Regions from separate parts of the Clostridium sp. ATCC BAA-442 genome, predicted to be linked through region 1. Evidence: predicted binding sites of a transcription regulator. Region 1 holds the regulator's gene; the other holds the start of a gene.
The links. The regulator Rex, encoded in region 1, represses fermentation and respiration genes when NADH is low (regulators of the CRP and FNR family bind a similar motif). The targets are predictions, from matches to a motif close to ATTGTTAANNNNTTAACAAT.

Region 1 (14,264 bases):
TTCAGCCTCACCCTGGGCCTGATCGCCTTGTTTTTCCGAGGCCCACTCCTCAACCTGTTTGGCGCTACGCCGGAGGTATTGCCCTACGCCATGATCTACACGGGCATTACCGCCTTCGGCCTGCCTATGGTCACCTTTACCACCGGGGCCAGTTCCCTGGTCCGGGCCGATGGAAGTCCCACCTACTCCATGCTCTGTACCCTCTCCGGCGCGGTACTCAACACCATATTGGACCCGGTGTTTATCTTCGGTCTGGACATGGGCGTGGCCGGGGGCGCGCTGGCCACCGTATTGGGGCAGGCTCTCTCCCTGGTCATGGTACTGTACTATCTGTTCCGCACCCGCATCCGTACCATCCGCCTGACGGCGGCCTCCCTGCACCCTTCCGGGCCACTTCTGCGTGCCATCTGCTCCCTGGGTGTTTCCCCCTTTTTAAATCAGATGGCCATGTTCCTGGTGCAGATCACCCTCAACAATACCCTGACCTACTACGGTGCGCTCTCCCACTACGGTGAGGACATTCCCCTGGCGTGTGTTGGGGTCATCTCCAAGGTCAACATCCTGATGCTGGGCTTTACCTTGGGTATCTCTCAGGGCTGCCAGCCCATCTTCAGCTACAACTACGGCGCCCGGCAGTATAGCCGCGTACGTGAGGCCTACCGAAAGGCCATTGTCGCCGCGTCCGTAATCTGTTGCATTGCCTTTGTGTGCTTTCAGCTCTTTCCCCGGCCGATCGTGGCACTGTTCGACCCCTCTGGCAGCGAGGAGTATTTTCAGTTCGCCGAGCGGTATTTCCGCATTTATATGTTTATGACACTGGCCAATGCCTTCCAGCCCATTACGGCCAATTTCTTTACCTCCATTGGCAAGGCCAAGCGGGGCGCACTGATCGCCCTCACCCGGCAGGTGATCTTTCTCATTCCTCTGATTTTGATCTTCCCCCTCTTCCTGGGGATTGATGGCGTCATGTACGCCGGTCCCATCGCCGACAGCGCGGCAGTAGTGGTGGCCCTAGCCCTAGTTACCCGGGAAATGAAGCGGATGCCCCACGTGGACGAACCCGTGGCGGCAGATACGCTGGTGTAGCTGGCTCCAGCGGCGGCGGGCAATGTGGGCGGCGGCATCACCGCCAGTCTCTTAGGCCTCTAGGGTCAGCCAATCGGCCCATCCCATACTCTTTTCTCGATACTGGCACCATAGGGAGGTGGCCCTGGGCGGCCGTTCCGGCTGCCGGTATCTGAGGCTGTCACCCCAGCTTTTCCGGCTGCTGCGTGGACCATATGCGTCCCCCAAATAACCAAACAGGAGGCGCCCCACGGGGTGCCTCCTGTGTTTACTTTCACAGATACAGCTCGGGCGGCTTGTCCCCCTTGGTCAATGCCTCCTCCAAATGAGCCGCTGTAGCGGCAAAGGCGGGGCCTTCCACCCGTCGGCTGCCCGCCGGGCAAGCCCGGACACAGGCCAGGCAGCGGATGCACTTCTCACCGTCGGTCGCACGGGGCGCGGCAGGATGGATGGCCTCCACCGGACAGGCCCCGACGCAGCAGCCGCAGCGGGTGCAGGTATCGTCCCCCACTGGGTAGAACGGCGCCCTCTGAAAGCTGCGGTAGGGCCGGTTCCCGGGCAATTCCGGGGCGCACCAAGGCCCCGACAGCTTCTCCGCCGCCCGGCGTCCCAGCTCCGCGGCCGCCGCCAGATCCCCTGCGTTGGGTCGCCCCACGGCTACCTTGGCGGAAAATGTGTGAGGCGCTACAAAGGCCCCCGCCGCCAGAGGGCGGAACCCCCGGGCGGCACACAGGTCGCTCAGCTCCGCCAGCGCGTCGTCAATGAGCCGGTTGCCATACACAGCCAGCAGCACCGCCGGAGTCTCCTCCCCCTGTAGGCCGTCCAGCAGCCCTGGCACCTCCGGCACTCGGCCGTAATAAACCGGTACGCCCAGGACAACTACATCATCTGCGCCGAACATATGAACTTTGCGCCGCTCCTCCGGCCGGGTCAGGTCCACTTCTCCGCCCATGTGTGGCATAGCTGCCGCCACAGCCCGGACATAGGTGCGCGTCCCGCCCGTGGGACTGAAATAGAGGGCTGTTGTACGTCTCTGCATGTGTTCCGCTTCCTTTCCACTTGTTTGATACACAGGAACGTGGCGTGGGGAAAAACACCCCACGCCACGTCTGCCTGTTTGCCGTTCGGCTATTGTACTGCCTTCTCAGCAGCAGCTGTTCCCGCAGCCGTTGTTGCAGCCACAGCCACCACAGCCGCAACCGCCCCAGCTCCCGCCGCCGCAGCAGCAACAGAGCAGGATAATGATCAGAATGATCCACAGGCAGCCGCCGCCGCCAAAGCCACAGCCATTATTGCACCCCATATGAAGTACCTCCTGGTTTGATGATGGAAACCAGAGGCGGAGCGGTGGGAGTACCGCCGTTCCGGTCCGGTCTCACTTCATACTATGCCGGGGACGCAGAGGGGTGCTTGGTACAAATTCTTTTTATTCCAGCTCAAAGGCGCCGGTATAGAGCTGATAATAGAGTCCGTGCTGCCGGATGAGATCCTCGTGGTCGCCCCGCTCTACAATGCGGCCGTGATCCAGCACCATAATGGCATCAGAGTTGCGCACAGTGGATAGCCGGTGGGCAATGACAAAGACGGTGCGGCCGGTCATCAGGGAGTCCATGCCCCTCTGGACGATGGCCTCAGTGCGTGTGTCAATGGAGGAGGTAGCCTCATCCAGGATCATCACCGGGGGATCGGCCACAGCGGCCCGGGCAATGGCGATGAGCTGCCGCTGGCCCTGGGACAGGTTGGCACCGTTGCCGGTGAGCATGGTGTCGTACCCCTGGGGCAGGCGGCGGATAAAGTCGTCTGCGTTGGCCAGCACGGCGGCGGCCTCGACCTCCTCGTCGGTGGCGCTCAGATTGCCGTAGCGGATGTTTTCCCGCACGGTGCCAGTAAAGAGGTTGGTATCCTGAAGCACAATGCCCAGGGAGCAGCGCAGATCCGGCTTATGAATATCGTTGATAGAGATGCCATCATAGTGGATCTTGCCGTCCGCGATGTCGTAGAAGCGGTTGATCAGGTTGGTAATGGTGGTCTTACCCGCGCCGGTGGCGCCCACGAAAGCCAGCTTCTGGCCGGGCTTGGCGAAAAGGCTGATGTCGTGGAGGATGGTTTTGCCCTCCTCATAGGCGAAGTCCACATCATCAAAGCGCACGTCGCCCGCCAGCTTGGTATAGGCGAAGCTCCCGTCCTCCTGGGGGACCTTCCAGGCCCACAGATTGGTGCGCTCACTGGTTTCCTGGAGGGCGCCGTCCTTGTTATAGGACACGTTGACCAGGGTGACGGTGCCGTGATCCTCCTCGGAGGGCTCATCCATCAGGTCAAAAATCCGTTGAGCACCGGCCAGAGCCATGACCACAGAGTTGAGCTGCTGAGAGATCTGGCTGATTGGGTTGGTCAAACTCTTGGAGAGCTGGAGGAAGGATGCGATGACACCCAGGGTAATACCGCCCCCCAGGCCATTGAGGGCCAGCGCTCCGCCCACCATGGCGATGACCACATATTGGATGTTGCCAATGTTGATGAGGATGGGCATGAGGATATTGGCGTACTTGTTGGCCTTATAAGCGCTTTCAAACAAGGCGTCATTCACACGGTCAAAGCCCTCCTGGGCCTCCTCCTCGTGGCAGAAAACCTTGACCACCTTCTGGCCGTTGATCATTTCTTCGATATAGCCGTTCAGATCGCCCAGCTTCACCTGCTGGCGGACGAAGTAGCGGCCGCTGCGTCCGGCCAGGAACCGGGTCACCAGCAGCATGCACACGATGCACACGATTACCACGCCAGTGAGAGTGAGGTTGAGTACAATCATGCTGACAAAGGTGACCACGATCATCATCAGGGAATTGATTACCTGGGGAATGCTCTGGGAGAGCATTTGCCGCAGGGTATCCACGTCGTTGGTGTAGACGCTCATCACATCGCCGTGGGCGTGGGTGTCAAAATACCGGATAGGTAGCGTCTGCATGTGGCCGAACAGATCGTCGCGGATCTTCTTCTGCACGCCCTGGGAGATGGTGACCATCAGGCGGTTGTAGGCCAGGGCGCACAGGGCGCCCACCACATAGAGGCAGGCCATCAGGAGCAGAGCGTGGAGCAGGCCGGTGAACACCGGGTGTTCCATGGCCAGCAGAGGCGTGATATAGTTGTCGATCAGGGCGCCCAGGAAAATGGAGCCGGCCACAGAGGCCACCGCGCTGACCAGGATGCATACCAGCACCAGAAAAAAGCGGATCAGGTAGCCCCGGCCCACATAACTGAGCAGGCGCCGGACCGTGTGGGACTTTTTCTTCGGCATCTTATTCATCCTCGCTCCCTCCCTTCGTCTGGGATTCATAAATTTCCCGGTAGATCTCACAGCTCTGGAGCAGCTCGCCGTGGGTGCCCATGGCGGAAATCCTTCCGCCATCCATCACCAGGATTTTGTCCGCGTCCTCGATGGAAGAGATACGCTGGGCAATGATAAACTTGGTGGTGTCGGGGATCTCCTCCCGGAACGCCTTGCGGATCAGTGCGTCGGTTTTGGTGTCCACGGCGGAGGTGGAATCATCCAAAATCAGAATCTTCGGCTTCTTCAGCAGGGCCCGGGCGATACACAGGCGCTGCTTTTGGCCGCCGGACACATTGGAGCCGCCCTGCTCAATATAGGTATCGTACTTGTCGGGGAATTCCTGGATAAAGGGGGCAGCCTGGGCCAGCTTGCATACCCGGACCATCTCCTCATCGGTGGCGTCCTTCTTACCCCAGCGCAGGTTCTCCTTAATGGTGCCGGAGAACAGCACGTTCTTCTGGAGCACCATGGCCACCTGCTCCCGCAGGGCGTCCATGTCGTAGTCCCGCACATCCACACCGCCCACCAGGATGCGGCCCTCGGTAGCGTCGTACAGCCGGGGAATAAGCTGCACCAGAGTGGTCTTGGAGGTGCCGGTGCCGCCGAGAATGCCCACCGTCTCACCGGACTTGATGTTCAGGTTGACGTTTTTCAGGCACTCCTTACTGGGGTCCTTGGCGTAGCTGAAGCTGACGTTCTCAAAGACTACAGAGCCGTCCTTGACCTCCTCCACCGGATTCTCCCCGTTGCACAGGTCGCTCTCCTCGTTGAGCAGCTCGGTAATACGCTCGGCGGAGGCGCGGGCCAGGATGATCATGACCAGCACCATAGAGAGCATCATCAGGCTCATGAGGATCATCATGATATAGCTGAACATACTGGTGAGCTGCCCCACATCCATGCTGCCGCCCACTACCAGATGGGCGCTCAGCCAGGACACGGTCAGAATACACGCATAGACGCACAACTGCATCAGCGGCATGTTGAAGGCGATGAGCTTTTCCGCCTTGGAAAAGTCCATATAGATCTCCTGGGAGACCTTCCCGAATTTTTCCTTCTCGTGCTCCTCACGCACAAAGGACTTCACCACCCGGATGCCAAGCAGGTTTTCCTGTACCACATTGTTCAAGTGATCATACCGCTTGAACACCCGCTCAAAGATGGGGTGGGCTCCGGTCATAATAAAGAACAGGCCCAGGCCCAGGATGGGGATCACCACCAGGAAGACCAGCGCCAGTCTGGGGTTGATGGTAAAGGTGAGCACCCATGCACAGATAAGCATGATGGGACAGCGCACAGCGATGCGGATGATCATCATAAAGGCCATCTGTACGTTGGTCACGTCGGTGGTCAGGCGGGTAATGATACCGCCGGTGGAGAATTTGTCGATGTTGGAAAAGGAAAATTTCTGAACATTCCGATACATCTCCCGGCGCAGATTACGGGAGAAGCCGGTGGCCGCCCGTGCGGCATAACGGCCGGACAGGGCGCCCAGCAGCAGAGCCGCCAGGGCCATGAGGACCACAATGCCGCCGTAGTAGAAAATACGTTCCATATTTCCCGCCTCAACGCCCTGGGTCAGCAGACGGCCTGTCATCATGGGAATCAGGACATCAAAGGCCACCTCGCCGATGACAAAGATCGGCGTCAGAATCGTGTCCTTTTTGAACTCCTGAATACAGCTCACAAGTCCGCGTTTTTTCTTCATGCACATTCCTCCTTGGGGATTGATTCGCTTGCTAACTGTTAGCCTCCTCACAGTCTTTGCCGCAGGTGCACCCGGCCGGAAGTACAGACGGCTCCATCAGGTTCTGCTTCATTTTTGCAATGGTCATCATGAACTGCTGCAACTCCTCAGCGCCGATTCCCTTGGTCAGCGCTGCCTCTACCTGTGTGATGCGCGAGGCAATCTGCTGGTTCAGGGCCTCCGCTTTCGGCGTTGCCATCACCTGCTTGAGCCTGGCGTCACGGGATACGGAGCACCGCATCACAAATCCCTCCTCCTCCAGGCGCTTCAGCAGCCTGGACGCGGTGGAGCGGCGGATATAAAACGCCTCCTCCAGATCCTTCTGAAAGATTTCCTGATCCCGATTATGGCACAGAAATCCCAGAAGCATCCCCTGCATCTCGGTAAAAACATCGCATTCCGGCTGGCCGGAGAGTTCCCAGACCTTGCGCCGGATCAGATTGGACAGCGCCTTGACCTCGTAACCCGCATGGCGTTCTTGCCGCATTCAGACACCCCCTTCCATGCAAGCTGTTTTACAGAGTTTATTTTAGTTATCTTGCTAACAGTTGTCAATGAGCAACATTTACAAAAAGACCCTCCGGTAAACCGGAGGGTCTTTCCATTCAGCTCAGCCTGTCCACGGTGACGCCGTTCATCACCGCCTGAAATACGGCTTTGTCCACGCCGCTGCTGGCAGCCGTCCTGTCCAGCAGGATGCCGCTGCCGTCCTTCAGAGGGGCCGACAGTGCGAAATAGGACAGATAGGCCACCTGGGCCCGCAGGAAGGGGCTGCCTGTCAGCTTGGCCTGTTCCGCAGCGTTGAGCACACCAAACTCCACGCTCTTGCCCACGGCATTGGCCCAGGAGAAGTCAGGCGATGCCCCGCTGTCCGAGTAGCCCAGCGCCCGCAGAAGAAAGGTCATGTACTCCCCTGCCGAGAGCTGTGCATCCGGTCCAAAGTAGCGCTGTCCACCGGCACTGATGTTGTTGCCCTTGGTATAGCCCTTTTCATAGGCATAGGCCACATAGCGGTCGCACCAGGCAGGGGTGTCCGCAAAGGGGTTGGCCGCTGTGCTGCTCAGCGCAGCCCCCTCCTCCCCGATCAAACGCAGGAACATGACCAGTCCTACGATACGGGTAGGAGCCTGCTCCAGATCATACCCGGAGCCGTAGGCCGTTCCAGTGCCCTGGAACAGCCCCATCTGCTTTAATGCGTCGGCCAGAGCATTATAGTCCAGCCCCGCTCCGGAGGACACGGTATAGAAGCCCTCTACGCCCAAAACCGCAGTATCAGAGGTGATTGTCACTGCCGCTGTGGTATTTTCGGCCGCTAAGACGCGGTGACGTGCGGTCAGCGCGGTGCCGGAGGCGACGGTCTGCCCCACCGTAATATCCACCACACTGCCGCCGGAATAGGACACGGTTCCGCTTCCAGCCAGGAGCAGCAGCCCGGAACCGGCAGGCAGGCTGACCACGTCTCCCCTTTTAAAGCGGAAATCCGTGATTGAGGCGGCATAGCACTGTTCTCCACCTGCCCGGGCCAGATAACCGCTGTGCCTGGCATTCAGATCCGCCAGCACAGAGTCGTAGACGGTCTTTGTCTGCTCCGCGATGCGTGTCTCCGCCTGCCGCAGTACGTCCGGAATATAAGTGTCGTTCAGGTAGCCCTGCGTTACAAGGCTCTCCCCTGTTCCCGTATCGGCGGCATATACTGCCGCACAGCCTATCAGGATGACCAGGGCAAGCAGGCCAACGGCAAGTCTCTTCATGGTACCTCCGAAATCATATAGCTCAGCGCCAACAGGCTGTCGGCAAAGTGGACGTTCTCAATCACTATGTCCGGCGCGTCCACCGTCAGCTCAATATTGGTGAAATTCCAGATTCCTTTCACGCCGGAGGCCACCAGCCGACCGGCGATCCGGTTGGCCACGCTCCGGGGAACCGTCAGCACCCCGATGCTGGCCGGATGCTGGCCCAGATACTCCTCCAACTGATCCACGTGGTGGACCGGCACCCCGGAGAGTCTCTGCCCAACCACATCCGGCGCCACATCAAAGGCGGCCGAAAGCGCCACACCGGAGCGCTCGAAGTGAAAGTTTTCCATCAGGGCCCGGCCCAAGTTGCCCGCCCCCAGAATGACCGCGTTGTGGCCGCGGTTCATACCCAGAATGTCGGAAATCTCCCCCCGCAGATTTTCAATATTATAGCCGTAGCCCTGCTGGCCGAACCCGCCGAAGCAGGAGAGATCCTGCCGGATCTGTGAGGCGGTCAGCCCCATGGATTTGCCCAGCGCGTTGGATGAAATGCGCTCCACACCGGCCAAATAGAGGTCGTTCAGGTGGCGGTAGTACCGTGGGAGGCGACGTATCACCGCACTGGACACTTTATCTTTTTTCATAGCTCCATCACTCTTCTTCTTGTTCCAAAGCGGTACCGCACGTAACTCGCCCGTTCCGCTGCAAGATTCCTATTCAGTTTACTCGAAAGAGGGGCCGATGTCAACGTTCTTTTCCCTGGAACCGCCTTCCGGTCCGGTGCATAGAGTGAGGAAAAGGAGGAATGCCAATTGGCCTCGATTGGAACCATTGTCACCCGCGTATATACCTCCCGGGCCCAGCTCCCGGTGCCGGGTGCTACTGTAGCGGTGACGCAGAGGGCGGGTGGCGGGCGGCATACGCTGCTGGCCTTACGGGTGACGGACGAAAACGGACGCACCGCGCCGATCCGCGTCGCCACACCCGAGCCGTCTGCCAGTGAATCCCCAGGGACAGAGTCCCCCTTCGCCGTCTGTGACATCTGGGTGGAGGTACCGGGCTATGAGATGCTTCTGGTGGAGAATGTCCAGGTCTTTCCTAATACGGAAACACTACAGGAGCTGGAGCTGATTCCCCTGCCGGAGCAGACCTCGTCGTCTACCCGGGGGGAGATCGTGGATATTCCACCCCAGGATCTGTAAGGAGGTACCCCCATGCCGACCACACCTGTAACGCCCTATGTCCCACAGTACATCACCGTGCATCTGGGCGCCCCCAGCGCCGCTGCGGAAAATGTGACGGTTTCCTTCCCGGAATACGTTAAGAATGTGGCCTCCAGCGAGATCTATCCCACCTGGGAGCCGGCGGCTATCCGTGCAAACATCCTGGCGATTATTTCGTTTGCCCTCAACCGGGTATATACCGAATATTACCCCAGCCGCGGCTACCCCTTCAACATCACCGCCAGCACGGCCTACGACCAGAAATTCATCAAAGGGCGCAACATTTTTGAGAACATCAGCCAGATGGTGGATGAGATCTTCAATTCCTACATACGGCGCACCGGCTTTGTGGAGCCCCTGGCAGCCAAATTTTGCAACGGCACCACCACCACCTGCGACGGTCTCTCCCAGTGGGGCAGCCAGGCCATGGCAGAGCAGGGCGCCGACTCCGTCACCATCCTGCGAAACTATTATGGCGACAATATCGAGATCGTGAACAATGCTCCTGTCATGGGTATCCGCAGCTCCTACCCCGGAACTCCGGTGCGGCTGGGCGACCGGGGGGAGCCGGTGGTGCGCATCCAGACCATGCTCAACCGCATCTCCCGCGATTACCCCGCTATTCCGAAGGTTCAGCCGGTGGACGGGATCTTCGGAGCGTCCACCGAGCAGTCGGTCATCAAATTCCAGCAGATTTTCAGCCTGACGCCGGACGGAGTCGTTGGAAACGCCACCTGGTATAAGCTGGTCTTTCTGTACGTGGGCGTTCTGGAATTGGCGGAGCTGGTCAGCGAGGGTCAGACCTTCTACACCACCTTGGTGCCCGTCAACCGCCCCGATACCATTTCCCTCGGCGACACCGGAGAAAATGTCAAGGTAATACAGTACCTTCTCTCTGTGGTGGCGGAGTTTTATAATAACATCCCCCCGGTGGCTGTGGACGGGATTTTCGGGCAATCCACCCAAAACGCAGTCCTGGCTCTTCAACAGATGGCTGGTCTGTACCAAGACGGCGTTGTAGGCGAGGACACCTGGGCCGCACTCTACCGATTTTATGTCGGCATAGTGGATACCATGAGCCAATATACCAATGTCATCCCAGAGCAGTTCCGGCCGGAGCTTCCCGAGAGCGAAGCCACCAGCCTGACCCAGTACCCCGGCCAACCCATGACACTGGGCAGCACCGACGAGAGAGGAGAAGACGCCACATGATTCGCTCCCAACTCCACCTGATTGGACAGCCCGTACGCAGCCTCCAAACCATGCTGCGCACCATTTCTTTCGCTTACCCCTTCCTCCCCCGTCTCACGCCGGACGGAATTTTCGGCGAACGCACCCTAGAGGCCGTCATGCTCTTTCAGAGGGAATTTTTCCCTCCGGTCACCGGACAGGTAAACCAGGCCACCTGGGACGCTATCGTTTCCTTGTATCACCAGGTGGTTTCCCGCCTCACTCCGCTGCCCACCCGCAGCTTTCCAAGTCCAGAGTTTTCCGTCGCACCGGGTGAGGCCAGCGTTCATCTTAACCTGGTGCAGTCCATGTTCTGCGGGCTGTCTCGGGTCCTGAACGGCGTGGAAACCTGTGATGTCTCCGGGGTAAACAATGCCGCCACCGAGCACAACATCAAGTGGATTCAACATCTGAATCACCGTCCGGAAACCGGGACGCTGGATCAGGAGAGCTGGAATACCCTCAGCCGCCTCTATACTATGTTTGTCACCAGCGCCCAGTCGCCCTGGACTACGCGGCCTGAGCTTTTTATGCCCTGACGCGGCATATATGTGTAAGGTGGGTGCCCTGTCCATAGCAGGGCACCCACCTTGTCTACAGTTTCAACTACAGGTTACAGTACCAGACTGGGAGCTGCATAGGTGCGGCCCGCCAGCTCACTGTTGAGCATGTAGAGGCCTTTGGCATCGTCGCCGTAGAGCTCCATCTTTTTGATCATATCCTCGGCGGTCTTCTCCTCCTCGCCCTGCTCTTTGACAAACCAATCCAGGAACTGCATGGTGCGGAAGTCCTTGACCTCATAGGCTGCATCGTAGATCGTGTGAATCAGATTGGTGACATACTGCTCATGGGCCAGGCCGGCCTTGAGCACCTCCAGCCTGCCGTTGGGGGCGGCGGTGGGCCTGGCAATGCCCTCCAGCACCGGGCGGTGGCTGTTGTTCTGGAGATACTGGAACATAAGCATGGCGTGATCCCGTTCCTCCTGCGCCTGCACCTTGTACCAGTTGGCGAAGCCGTCCAGTCCCTCGTCCTCGAAGTAGGCGGAGAACTCCAGATACAGGTAAGCGGAGTAGAACTCCTTATTGATCTGCTCGTTCAGCAGAGAGGCAACTTTTTCGTTCAGCATAATAAATACACTCCTTTCTCATCTGGATGGCATAAGAATACCACGGATTTTATTCTGTTACAACTGTAAATTCCACTCAGAAATTCCTCTGCGCCCTAACAATGGCCGTAGGCAACAGAGGACAGGATACCGGTTAAAACAGTCCGTCGAACAGGGTAATCTGACTCGTATCCGGCATGGCCCAGGGGCGGCCGCGCCGTCCCTGGGGTCCCGTTTCCCTCCATCTGGCGGGACGAAATCAATTCGCCCCGCCATCGAGGTTTTGCCTGCGGCAAAACGCTCGGACGCTACAGGCAGCGGACGGCATGCCGGTTAAAACAGTCCGTCGAACAGGGTAATCTGACTCGTATCCGGCATGCCGTCCAGAGCACCAGCGGCCTTGAGCTGCTCGATGTGGGTCTTGGAGACCTTGGGACAGGCTGCGGAAAACTCCTCGATGGATATAAACCGCTTTCCCTCCCGCTGCTCCATGATAGACCAGGCCGCCGTCTCGCCCAGACCAGGCACAGAGGTGAAGGGGGGCAGCAGGCTTCCCTTCTCATTGTCTGGCAGGAAGTTGACCGCGTGAGAGCGGTAGAGATCCATGTGCTCAAAGGTGAACCCCCGCAGATAGAACTCATAGACCACCTCAAGGGTGACCAAAATATCCTCCTCCACGGGAGAGGGCTTCTCCTTGCTCTCAATCTCCCGCATTTTAGCCTTACACACATCCATCCCCTGGCACATGAAGGTGGCGTCGAAGGCCTTGGCCCGGATGGAGAAGAAGGCGGCGTAGAAGGCCAGGGGGCGGTGGACCTTGAACCAGGCGATGCGGAAGGCCATCATGACATAGGCCACCGCGTGGGCCTTGGGGAACAGGTACTTGATCTTCTTGCAGGAGCCGATGTACCAGTCGGGTACGCCGGCGGCCCTCATCTCCTCCTCCGCCCCATCCGGCAGGCCCCGGCCCTTACGCACCGACTCCATGATCTTGAAGGCCCGCTTCTCCGGCATGCCGCAGGAGATGAGGAAGAGCATGATGTCGTCGCGGCAGCCGATGGCCTGGCCGACCGGGACGCCCTGATCCACAATCAGATCCCGGGCGTTGCCCAGCCACACGTCGGTTCCGTGGGAGAAGCCGGACAGGCGCAGGAGGATGTCAAACTCGTGGGGCTGGGTGTCCACCAGCATGCCGCGGGTGAACTTGGTGTTGAACTCCGGGATGGCCACGGCGCCGGTTGGGCCCAGGATGGGGTCGTCCACGAAGCCCAGCACCTCAGAGGAGGTGAAGATGCTCATGGTGTCCCGGTCGTCCAGAGGGATCTTTTGCGGATCCACCCCGGTGAGATCCTGGAGCATGCGGATCATGGTGGGATCATCGTGGCCCAGCATGTCCAGCTTGAGCAGGTTGGACTCCATGGAGTGATATTCGAAGTGAGTGGTAATGATGTCGCTGTTGGGATCGTCGGCGGGGTGCTGCACCGGACAGAAGTCGTAGATCTCCCGGTTCTGGGGGATGACCACCATGCCGCCGGGGTGCTGGCCGGTGGTGCGCTTGACGCCGGTGCAGCCCTGGGCCAGCCGGTTCTCCTCCGCCCGGTTTACCGTCCTTCCCCGCTCATCCATGTACTTCTTGACATAGCCGAAGGCGGTCTTTTCCGCCACGGTGCCGATGGTGCCCGCCCGGAACACGTGGGTCTGCCCGAACAGCTCAAAGGTGTACCGGTGGGCGTTGGCCTGATATTCGCCGGAGAAGTTCAGATCGATGTCGGGCACCTTGTCGCCGCCGAAGCCCAGGAAGGTCTCGAAGGGGATGTTGAAGCCGTCCTTGGCGTAGGGCGTTCCGCAGACGGGGCACACCGCGTCGGGCATGTCCGCGCCGCAGCCGATCCCCTTCTCTTTGGCGGTGTCGAAGTCCGAGTGCTTGCACTTGGGACAGCGGTAGTGGGGCGGCAGGGAGTTCACCTCCGTGATACCCGACATGAAGGCTACCAGGGACGAGCCCACGGAGCCACGGGAGCCCACTAGGTAGCCGTGGGCCAGGGAGTCCTGCACCAGCTTCTGGGCCGACATATAAATGACGTCGTACTTGCACTTGATGATGTCGCCCAGCTCGGCATTGATGCGGTCCACCACGATTTTGGGCGGTTCCTCACCGTAAAGGGCTTTTGCTTTCCCCCAGACCAGACTGGTCAGCTCCTCCGCTGAGTTCTCGATCTTGGGGGCGAACAGCCCCTGGGGCAGAGGCACTACGTCCTCACACCAGTCGGCTACCAGATTGGTGTTGCGCACCACCACCTCATAGGCCTTCTCCTTCCCCAAATAGGCAAACTCCTCCAGCATCTCGGTGGTGGTCTTGAAGTAGATGGGCAGAGACGAGTCGGCATCTTCAAAACCCTTGGAGGCCAGCAGGACGTGGCGGTAGATCTCGTCCTCCGGGTCCAGGAAATGGACGTCGCCGGTGGCGCACACAGGCTTGTCCAGCGCCTCGCCCAGGGATACGATGGTGCGGTTGAAGTCCTTCAGCTCCTCCTGGCTCTGCACCATACCCTTGCGCAGCATGAAGGCATTGTTGCACAGAGGCTGAATCTCCAGGAAATCGTACCAGGAGGCAATGCGCTTAAGCTCCGCAAAGTCTTTCCGCTTTACAACTGCTTGAAACAGCTCTCCAGCCTCGCAGGCCGAGCCGATAATGAGTCCCTCCCGGTGCTGGTTGATCAGGCTCTTGGGCATGATGGGGTAGCGTTTGAAGTGGTCCAGGTGAGAGGCCGAGATGAGCTTGTAGAGATTGCGTAGGCCCAGTTGGTTCTTGGCCAGCACGATTAGGTGCTTG
Region 2 (10,067 bases), on a different contig from region 1:
GCGAGGATAAGCAGATGAGCGTGGACGAGATTCTGGACAACCTGATCATCATCGTCGTGCCCGATGAGAACCCTGACGGCCGTACCTACAATACCCGCCCCAACGGCAATGGCTTCGATCTGAACCGTGACGCCTCCAACCAGACCCAGGCGGAGACAAGCAACATCGCCCGCCTGATCTGCCAATGGAATCCCGTGGCCTTCATCGAGTTCCACGGTTTCACCGCTCAGTTCCTGTGTGAGCCCTGCACCCCGCCCCACGAGCCTAACCTGGAGTATGACCTCTTTGTGGAGCAGTTTCTGCTGGGGGCCGAGGCCTTCGGCAATGCCGCTCTGGCCACCATGTCCGTGCAGCACAAGGATGAATTTGAGACCAAGTATCAGACCTACTATACCCCCCTGCGCGATAGCTATGATGCCGAGACCGGCTGGGACGCCTGGGATGACCTGAGTACCAACTACACACCCAGCTATGCCATGCTCAACTGCGGCTCCATGGGCTTCACCATCGAGACTCCCTCCGGCGGGGAGAGCTCTGTCCGCTTACTGGAGAGCGGCATGTATGGCCTGTGGCAGTTCCTGTCCGACTGTAAGGATACCTGCTATGAGGCGCAGCTGGAGTTCTTCCGCCGCGCCGTGAACAACGAGGATCACCGCGACAAGATGGAGCAGTGGTACGTGGACATGAGCAACCAGACCCTGACGGAGGATACCTGGCGGGTGCCTTATGCGGGCAATGGCAAATACTTTCCCGAGTACTATGTGCTCCCCGTGGACGCGGCCGCCCAGCGTGACCCCGCCGACGCCTATGCCATGGCGGAGTTCCTGATCCGCAACGGCGTCCAGGTTTCCCGCCTGACCAGGGACACTGCGGTGGACGGCGTGACCTACAAGGCCGGCTCCCTGGTCGTGGATATGTATCAGGCCAAGCGCAACTACGCCAACTGTGTCCTGAACCAAGGCTATGACGCCTCCGCCTCCGGTTTCCCCAGCCTGTACTCCGAGTCGGTATCCAGTTTCCCCAACATGCGCGGCTTTGACTGCGCCCCCATCGACACCGTTGGGGCCTTTGAGGGGGCTCTGGAGGCGGTCACGGAGGTTCAGTCCGCCAGCCAGAGCACCGGCTCCGGCTCTATCGCCCTGCTGGCCAACAACGGCACCGAAACCGTCCGTGCCGTCAATGCGTTGCTGGCCTCGGGCAAGACGGTGGGCATGGTAACCGAGGGCGCCAATAAGGGCGACTTTGTCGTGCGCGCCTCCGATCTGGCCGCCGTGGAGCAAGAGTATGCGCTGGTGATTACCCTGACCGAGCAGATGCCCGCTGCCCGCGCTATCTCCGCCCCCACCCTGTATCTGGCCGGCCGCCACGCCGCCTTCGGCGACGACAAGGTGACTTCCGGCTACTATACCAAGTGGTTTGCCGACGGATACGGCTTCATCAACTATGACAACATCCATAACAACGGCACCTCCAACTACGATGTGATGGCCTACACCAAACACATGGGCTTCCGGGTGACCGACGATCCCGCCAAGGCGGATGTCATAGTGGGCTCCGTGGCGTTGGACAGCGGCGCCTGGGGCGAGGCCGCGGTGGAGGCCGTGAAGAGCGGTACCCCCTACATCGCAACCGGTGCCTCTACTTTGGACTACCTCCAGACTCTGATTCCCGGCCTGACCTACGAGGAGAAGGGACAGGAGGCCCTCCACCGCGTCACCTACCCCAGCGACAGCCTGGTGACCGCCAGTCAGACTGGCGACGGTGATCATGTCATCTACACCCTCAACTGCGCGGTGCTCACGGGCTACCCGGAGAACGCCGAGGTGCTTATCCGCGCCCAGGAGAAGGACAGCTTCATCGTCGGCTGTATGGCCGGCGGCAGCATGGACAACGGCGTGGAGGCCATTGCCTGGACGGACGGCACGATGGATATCACCGTATTTGCCAATTCCATTGTCAACCGCGCCCACCAGCAGGACGACTACCTCTTTGCCTCTAATGCCATCTTTTCGGAGATGCTGGCCGACGAGCCCCTGGAGTTCTCCGCCGTGACCCGCGGCACGCTGGCCCAGGAGCTCTATGAGCGGGAGGGCAAGCCCACCGGCGGTGCGGCCGGCTTTGACGATATGGCGGAGGACGCAGCGTACGCGGACGCGGTGAACTGGGCGGCCTCCGAGGGGATCATGAAGGGTTACAGCGCCGCAGCGTTTGGCCCCGGGGACAGCCTGACCCGTGAGCAGCTGGCAGTGGTTCTGTACCGCTATGCGCAGAAGAAGGGCTATGAGCTGGCGCAGGACGGCCCCGCCCCCAAGGACTTCACCGACGGCAATGCGGTGTCCGGCTGGGCCTTGGAGGCCATGACTTGGGCAGTGAACACCGGCGTACTTACCGGCAAGGAGGACGGCACACTGGCGCCTCAGGGCGCCGCCACCGCCGCCGAGGTGACCCAGGCGCTGGAGCTCCTGGCCGCTGCGGCCGGCTGAGCCTGTTTTCCCGCAGGACTGCGGCCCACACGACACAGAGAGAAGCGCGGCGCATCTGCGCCGGGCTTTTCCTGTGGGGCGGAGCAAAAAATGGGGCGGATGCGTCAGGTTTCCGGGCTTGGAACCGTACTGTAAGGTGAAAGGGGGCGAACCAATGGAGGAGGTTTTGGATCATAACCAGGAGGCGGAGCAGATTTTCCGGCAGTACGGCAGGCTGCTGGAGCTGGTGGCCGCCGCCCAGCTCCCCGGCCGCCCGGAGGACGCGGAGGAGTGCGTCCAGGACGCCGTCTGGGCCTTTGTAGAGGGCAGGGCGCCGTGGGATCCCGCGCAGGGGAGTAAGCAGACCTGGCTTTGCGTGCTGGTGCGCAGCCGGGCAAAGGACCGCCGCCGCGCCCTGGCCGCCCGGATGGAGGAGCCACTGGAGGAACACTCTGGCCTGGCGGCGGCGGATCACGCGGAGAGAGCTGCGGTGCGGGACGGACTGCGCCGGGTGCTGGAGGGGCTGAGCCGGGAGGAACGGAGGCTGTTCACCCTGCGGTTTGTCTACGGGCTCTCTTCTGCGGAGCTGGGTAGCGTACTGGGGCTGTCGCCCAACGGGGTGGACGCCCGGGTGAGCCGCCTGCGGAAGAAGCTGAAGCGGCTGCTGGCCCGGCAGGGGCTGGGCCTGTGGGAACGGGAGGGAACCAAATGAGATACTGTGATTGGGACGAGGTACTGGACCGGGATGGTCTGCTGATACTCACGGAGGAGGCGCTGACGCCTCCCAGGCGGAGCCGGGCACCCCTGAGGCGGCTGGCGGCCGCGGCGGCCTGCGCGGGGCTGGTGCTGGGACTGATGAACTACCGGGCCGTGGCCGCCGGGGTGGGGGAGCTCTGCCGCTATTTCGCAGGCATCGGCGCCACGGCGGATGACAAGGCGGAGCTCTGGGTGCTGGAGGAGCCGGTCACCTGGACGGAGGGGGACTGGACCTACGAGGCGGATGCTACCCTGCGCAGCGGGGTGCTGGAACTGGAACTCACCATGAGCAGCCGTTTACCTGCCGATCAGTTGCCCTCTCCGGTGGAGCTGCGGCTGGGCCTGTCGGCGGACGGGGAGCCGCTGCACAATGCCGTCCACACCATCACTCCCTACAGCGTGGCGGATGCCGGGGAGGGGAGCGGCTACCCCCGCTACCGCCTGGAGCAGGGCTATCAGACCACTGCATCCACCCGCCTTCGCTGTACGATGGCCGCCCCGCCGCCGGAGGACTGCGCCCTCCATGTCAGCGGTCTGGGCGTCCAGGGGGGAGTGTTCTCCCTCCGACTGGTGCCGGCGGAGACGCCCCCCACGGTACAGAAGACTTGGACGCTCCCCCAGGGGGATATGACCATCTGGGTGGCGGAGGACGGCTCGGCCATATCCGCCAGCTTCGACAGCACAGAGTGGTGGGGCTGGCCCTTCGACATCTCCTTTATCGGCGCATCGGGAGAGCGCTATCCCTGCCACGACATCACAGGCGCCTATGAGCTGGACGGCACCGAGCGGTTCGAGGCCATCAAGCCGGAGGGCATGGAGGAACCGGTGGACGCAGTGTGTATCGGCGGAGTGGCTGTGGAGAGAATTCAGGATGCCGGCGGCAGGGCCGACCACCTGTATGAAAGTCTCGACTGGGTTATCGAGCTGCCCTGAACCACGCAGAAACGTCCCCGGAGGGAATTCCCTCCGGGGACGTTTTTGGATACGGGACAGACAGGGGCTTACAGGTGGGTGTCCCTTGGCGGCCGCACGCAGTTCCTCGTCCGACCGTAGCGTGGCACACCCGGCGGGCGGGGACAGGCCACGCCCCTACAGTTCCTTTTTACAGTAAATCTTCCGGGCGATGCACCAGGAGGCGGCGTAGGCCGCCGCGCACAGGACGGTCACCAGCCAGGGCAGGGCGGCGGCCAGGCCGGGGGTGGGCGGGGGAAGAAGGCCCCGCTGGAAGAGCAAAAGCAGGGCCATGCCGCCGCCGAAGAAGAGGATGAACACAAAGTAGAGGGCCGCCCGGCTGCGGCTCACCCCCAACAGCAGGAGAAGGGGCAGGTTGACGGCGTTGACCGCCAGGGCCAGGCCGGTACAGACCAGCACCGCCAGGGACAGAGCGCTCTCCGGCCCCTCCATCAGGGCGGTGAGGAAGAGGGAAATCCCGCCGCTGAGGGCGGCCAGCAGCAGGGCCAGCAGGTACTTGCCGTCCACCGTCCCGCGCCGTCCGGAGGGGGTGGCGGCGGCGTACCGCTCCCAGTGCACAGCCTCGTCATAGCTGAAGCAGGTGGTGGGGAGAAGGGTGCCGTAGAGAACCGCCAGGCCGCACAGAAAAGAGGCGTCCAGCACTCCGGCGGCAGTGAGCGTCAGATAAAGCCCCAGCAGGAGGGCATAGTACCAAAGCTGCCGCCGGAGCAGCAGCCAGTCCTTGCAGAGCAGTCCGGCCATGCTTAGAACTCCTTTCGGGCATAGATGGCCTGGGCAATACAGTAGGAGAGGGCGAAGCCGCCCACGGCCAGGATGGCAAGCAGGCCGGGCAGGGCGGTGAGCACCCACGCCGGGGGCGCGGGGAGGGCGAGGCCCCGGTCGGCCGCCAGGCCCAGCAGGGCGAAGCCGGCGAAGACCAGTAAAAAGAGCGCCATGCTCACCATGCGGGCCTTCTCCGCCCCAAACTTGAGCAGCAGGGGGAGCGCCACCGCGTTCATGATCAGGGCGATCCCCGCACAGGCCAGGGCGGACAGCAGCAGCTCGGACAGGGACTCCTCCAGCCCGCCGGCCAGGGCCAGCACGACCAGCAGCAGGGAGACAAACACGGTGCTGGCCAGGGTCACCAGCAGGGTGAACAGGTACTTGCCTGTCACCACCCCCCGGCGGCAGGCCGGGGTGGCGATGGCGAAGCGGTTCCAGCGGCTCACGTCGTCGGAGGTGACGGTGGTCATAGGGGTGATCAGGGACATGAGCACCACCATGCCGCACAGCACCGAGGCGGTGAACACTCCCGACAAGCACAGGCCGCCGTAGACCAGGAAAAAGACCAGGTAGGTAGTCAGATGGCCCTTAAGGGCCAGAAAATCCTTGTAGATGAGGCCGGTCATCGGGCATCCCCCTTTACGGTAAAGACCATAATATCCTCCAGCGACACCGGCTCCACCGCCAGCTCGGGGTGGAACCGGGCGAAAGCCCGCCGGTTTTTCACCAGGGCCTCACAGCCGAACTGGCCGGAGCGCACCCCCACCAGCAGGGCGGGGTCCACCCGCTCCAGCTCGGAGCGGCCGCACACCAGCTTGCCGTAGGTGTCCAGCAGCTCATCCTTGGCCCCCGACACCGCCACCCGCCCCCTGTGGAGGTAGGTCACATAGTCGGCCACCTTCTCCAGATCGCTGGTGATGTGGCTGGACAGGAGAATGGCGTGCTCCTCGTCCTGAATGAACGCCAGGAACTCGTCCAAAATTTCGTCCCGCACCACCGGGTCGAGGCCGGAGGTGGCCTCGTCCAGGATCAGCAGGCGGGGCCTAGCGGCAAAGGCCGCCGCGAGGGACAGCTTCATCTTCATGCCCTTGGAGAAGGTCTTGACCAGCTTTTTGCTGGTGAGGCCGAATTTCTCCAGGTAATGCTGGTACAGGGCTCCATCCCAGCCGGGGTAGAGGCGGGCGAGAATGCTCCCCACCTGGGGGGCGGAGAGGCCGTCGTGGAAGGTGGTCTCGTCCAGCACCACCCCCACCTGGGCCTTGACCGCCCGCTCGTCCGCCAGGTTGTCCAGGCCCAGCACCTGGATCTCCCCGCCGTCCCGGCGGACCAGGTTGAGGATGCACTTGATGGTGGTGGACTTGCCTGCGCCGTTCTCCCCGATCAGGCCCATGATGGTGCCGCCGGGTACGGTGAAGGACACGTCGTCCAGCTTGAAGGAGCCGTAGTCCTTGGTGAGATGGGACACTTCCAATGCGTTTTTCATAGTGTTTCGTCTCCATACAGAAGGTTGAGGGTCTCGGTGAGCTCGGCCAGGGTGACGCCGCCGGCCTTGGCGACGTCCACCGCATGGGACAGGTGCTCCTCGGCCCGGCGGAGGGTGTCCTCCCGCACCAGCTCCGGGTTCTGGGGCGCCACAAAGCACCCCTTGCCCGGCACAGTGGTGAGAAAGCCCTCCCGCTCCAGCTCCTCATAGGCCCGCTTGGTGGTGATGACGGAAATGCGCAGCTCCTTGGCCAGCAGCCGCATGGAGGGCAGGGCCTCGCCCTCCTTCAGCTCTCCCCGGAGAATGAGGCCCTTCATCTGCCGGGTGATCTGGTCATAGATGGGTACGCCGCCGGAATTGCGGATGATGATGTCCATGGTACACCTTCTTGATGTCATACTGTATATATTCAGCATACACAGTATGACATATGGAATTCCCCTTGTCAAGAGGGAAAATGAGGGTTACACTGTTGGTAGCTACAAAGGGGGTTGGAAAGCATGTACGCACCCATACTGGAGATTGACACCAGGAAAATCGAGGAGAACGCCCGAAAGCTCCACACCTTCTGCGCCCTGCGGGGGGTGGAGCTGGCCTTTGTCACCAAGGGCTTCTCCGCCCGCCCCGGGGTGATCCGGGCGGCCCGGGCCGGCGGCGTCACCCGCTTCGCGGACAGCCGCCTGAAAAACATCATCGCCGCCAAGACCGCCATACCCGGCCTGCACTACCTGCTCATCCGCATACCCGCCATTGACGAGGCCGAGGAGGTGGTGCGCTGGGCTGACTGTAGCCTCCAGAGCCAGATTGAGGTCATCCGCGCCGTGTCCGATGCGGCCGTCCGGCAGGGGAAGATTCACCCCATTATTCTCATGGTGGACGTAGGGGATCTCCGGGAGGGGGTGTTCGGCCGGGAGCAGCTGGAGGAGATTGCGGGGCAGATTCTGGGCTGTCCCGGTGTGGAGCTGGTGGGTCTGGGCACCAACGTGGGGTGTTACGGAAGTATCCTGCCCTCGGTGGAGAACACACAGATCCTGGTGGAGTTGCGGGACTTCCTCAATGAGAAGTACGGCTTCCATATCAAAACCCTGTCCGGCGGCTCCACCTGTACGCTCAAGCTGCTGGAGGAGGGGCGGCTCCCCGCGGGCATCAACCACCTGCGGGTGGGCGAGGGGCTGCTCTACGGCGAGGACACCACCGGCATGCGCTTTCTGGAGGGGTACCACACCGACGCCTTCCACTTCAAGGCCCAGGTGGTGGAGCTGCGCCGCAAGCCGTCGGTGCCCATCGGGGAGCACGGCCGGGACGGCAAGGGGGATCTGCCCGAATACCCCGACCGGGGGGTCCACCTGCGGGCCATCTGCGCCGCAGGCAAGCAGGATGTGGCCTGGGCCGCCCTCACCCCCACCCTGCCGGGGGCGGAGATGATCGGCGCCAGCTCCGACCACCTGATTGTGGACGTGGAGGGGTGCGGAGGCCGGGTAAAGGTGGGAGACTGGCTGGACTTCCGCTGCGGCTATATGGCGGTGCTGGACGCCACCACCTCCGCCTATGTGGACGTGCGGGAGGTGTGAGCGGCCGCCTCCGTGGGCAGAACGAAAACGAGAGCGGAGGCCGTCCGGCTTCCGCTCTCTTTGGTTGGATTCACTTACTTGTGGTCCACAGAATACATATGGGTGATGAGGTCCAGCACCTTGTTGGAGTAGCCGATCTCGTTGTCGTACCAGGACACGACCTTCACGAAGGTGTCGGTCAGGGCGATGCCGGCGGTGGCGTCGAAGATGGAGGTGCGGGTGTCGCCCAGGAAGTCGGAGGACACCACGGCGTCCTCGGTGTAGCCCAGGATGCCCTTCAGCTCACCCTCGCTGGCCTTCTTCATGGCGGCGCAGATCTCGTCGTACTTGGCGGGCTTGGCCAGGTTGACGGTCAGGTCCACCACGGAGACATCCAGGGTGGGCACGCGCATGGACATGCCGGTCAGCTTGCCGTTGAGGGAGGGGATGACCTTGCCCACGGCCTTGGCGGCGCCGGTGGAGGAGGGGATGATGTTGCCGGAGGCGGCGCGGCCGCCGCGCCAGTCCTTCTTGGAGGGGCCGTCCACAGTCTTCTGGGTGGCGGTGGTGGAGTGGACGGTGGTCATCAGGCCGTCGGTAATGCCCCAGTTGTCGTGCAGCACCTTGGCGATGGGGGCCAGGCAGTTGGTGGTGCAGGAGGCATTGGAGACAAAGTTCATGCTGGAGTCATAGGTCTCGTGGTTGACGCCCATGACGAACATGGGGGTGTCGTCCTTGGAGGGGGCGGACATGACCACCTTCTTGGCGCCGGCGTCGATGTGGGCCTGGGCCTTCTCCTTGGTCAGGAACATGCCAGTGGACTCCACGACATACTCGGCGCCCACCTCGCCCCAGGGGATGTCCTTGGGATCCATGCAGGCGAAGAACTTCACAGTCTTGCCGTTGACGATGATGGCGTCGTCGGTGTACTCAATGGTGCCGTCAAACTGGCCGTGCATGGTATCATAACGCAGCATGTAGGCCATGTAATCGGGGGTCATGAAGGGATCGTTGATACCCACGAACTCGATGTCGGAACGGGAGATACCCGCGCGGAACACCAGACGGCCGATCCGGCCAAAGCCATTAATGCCAACTTTAATGCTCATAATGAATCGCTCCTTCGTTCTAATTTGATTCTTAAATGATTTCCAATTGCGCGCCTCCATTATAAACGAATCCGCGCCGAATGAAAAGGGGGAAAACAGAAAACTTACTGGGGAAACTGTATAAATTTACACCGGCACTATCGGTAAACGCGGTGGTTTCGACATGATTCGACATTTCTGCTTGAGCGGCGGGTCGGATTTTGCTATACTGACGTTATCATACCCTTACAACTTTACGGAATTCCTGCGCAAGCTATGGCAGGACTGGAAAGGAGGTCGGCGGCATTTGGATGAGAAGAGAGAGGATCTGGGACCGCTCCTGGTAGAGCAGCTCCGTCAGCAGATGAACAACCTGTCCGCAGCGATTCAGTTGCTCACGCCGGTGGTGCGGGAGAAGGCGGGGCCGCAGTACGACCCCTATTTGGCCATTCTGCACCAGAGCCTGTACCGGTTGATTCGTATGGTGGGCAATCTTGAGTATCTGGAACTGCCTGAGGGAGAGCTCCCCCTGCGGGAGGGCACGCTGGATCTGGCCGGGCTGTGCCGGGAGCTGGGGGAGCAGGTGTCTCCCCTGACGGCGCTGGCTGGCATCCGCTTTTCCTATGAGGAGGAGATAGGGAGCCTCCTCACCCATGGAGACGGGGCCCAGCTCCGGCGGCTGCTGCTCAACCTGATCGCCAACGCCGTCCGCGCGGCGGGAGAGGGCGGAGAGTCCGGCCTGCGCCTGGCCCGCCGGGGCGGGCGGGCGGTCCTCACCGTGTGGGACAACGGACCGGGTTTTCTCCCGGAAACCGATGAGCGGGAGCTGCTTCAGCGGCCGGGCAGCCTGGGTCTTGGACTGAAGGTGGCCCGCCGCATCGCCGCCCTCCACGGGGGGAGCATCGTCTTTGAGCAGCGGGAGGAGCGGGGCTCCCGGGCGATCGTGTCCCTGCCCCTCCGGCCGCCGGAGCCGGGCGAGCTGCTGAAAACGCCC

Region 2: gap (type I glyceraldehyde-3-phosphate dehydrogenase) is a predicted target of Rex. The motif match lies at 9,122-9,141, and genes of this name have one in related genera.

What each region holds. Positions count from the first base shown of each region.
Region 1 is NZ_CAXSQB010000040.1:11,017-25,280, reverse strand. Features, by position in the region: gene ACESY8_RS14810 (MATE family efflux transporter) at 1-1,086, shown strand, start outside; gene ACESY8_RS14805 (4Fe-4S binding protein) at 1,340-2,104, opposite strand; gene ACESY8_RS14800 (hypothetical protein) at 2,210-2,368, opposite strand; gene ACESY8_RS14795 (ABC transporter ATP-binding protein) at 2,492-4,366, opposite strand; gene ACESY8_RS14790 (ABC transporter ATP-binding protein) at 4,359-6,098, opposite strand; gene ACESY8_RS14785 (MarR family winged helix-turn-helix transcriptional regulator) at 6,130-6,624, opposite strand; gene ACESY8_RS14780 (hypothetical protein) at 6,743-7,888, opposite strand; gene ACESY8_RS14775 (redox-sensing transcriptional repressor Rex) at 7,885-8,517, opposite strand; gene ACESY8_RS14770 (hypothetical protein) at 8,686-9,075, shown strand; gene ACESY8_RS14765 (peptidoglycan-binding protein) at 9,088-10,308, shown strand; gene ACESY8_RS14760 (peptidoglycan-binding domain-containing protein) at 10,305-10,865, shown strand; gene ACESY8_RS14755 (ferritin) at 10,940-11,452, opposite strand; gene ACESY8_RS14750 (PolC-type DNA polymerase III) at 11,765-14,264, opposite strand, start outside.
Region 2 is NZ_CAXSQB010000027.1:29,589-39,655, reverse strand. Features, by position in the region: gene ACESY8_RS12335 (S-layer homology domain-containing protein) at 1-2,483, shown strand, start outside; gene ACESY8_RS12330 (RNA polymerase sigma factor) at 2,638-3,174, shown strand; gene ACESY8_RS12325 (hypothetical protein) at 3,171-4,151, shown strand; gene ACESY8_RS12320 (ABC-2 transporter permease) at 4,308-4,931, opposite strand; gene ACESY8_RS12315 (ABC-2 transporter permease) at 4,934-5,578, opposite strand; gene ACESY8_RS12310 (ABC transporter ATP-binding protein) at 5,575-6,435, opposite strand; gene ACESY8_RS12305 (GntR family transcriptional regulator) at 6,432-6,812, opposite strand; gene ACESY8_RS12300 (alanine racemase) at 6,936-8,006, shown strand; gene gap (type I glyceraldehyde-3-phosphate dehydrogenase) at 8,081-9,094, opposite strand; gene ACESY8_RS12290 (sensor histidine kinase) at 9,381-10,067, shown strand, end outside.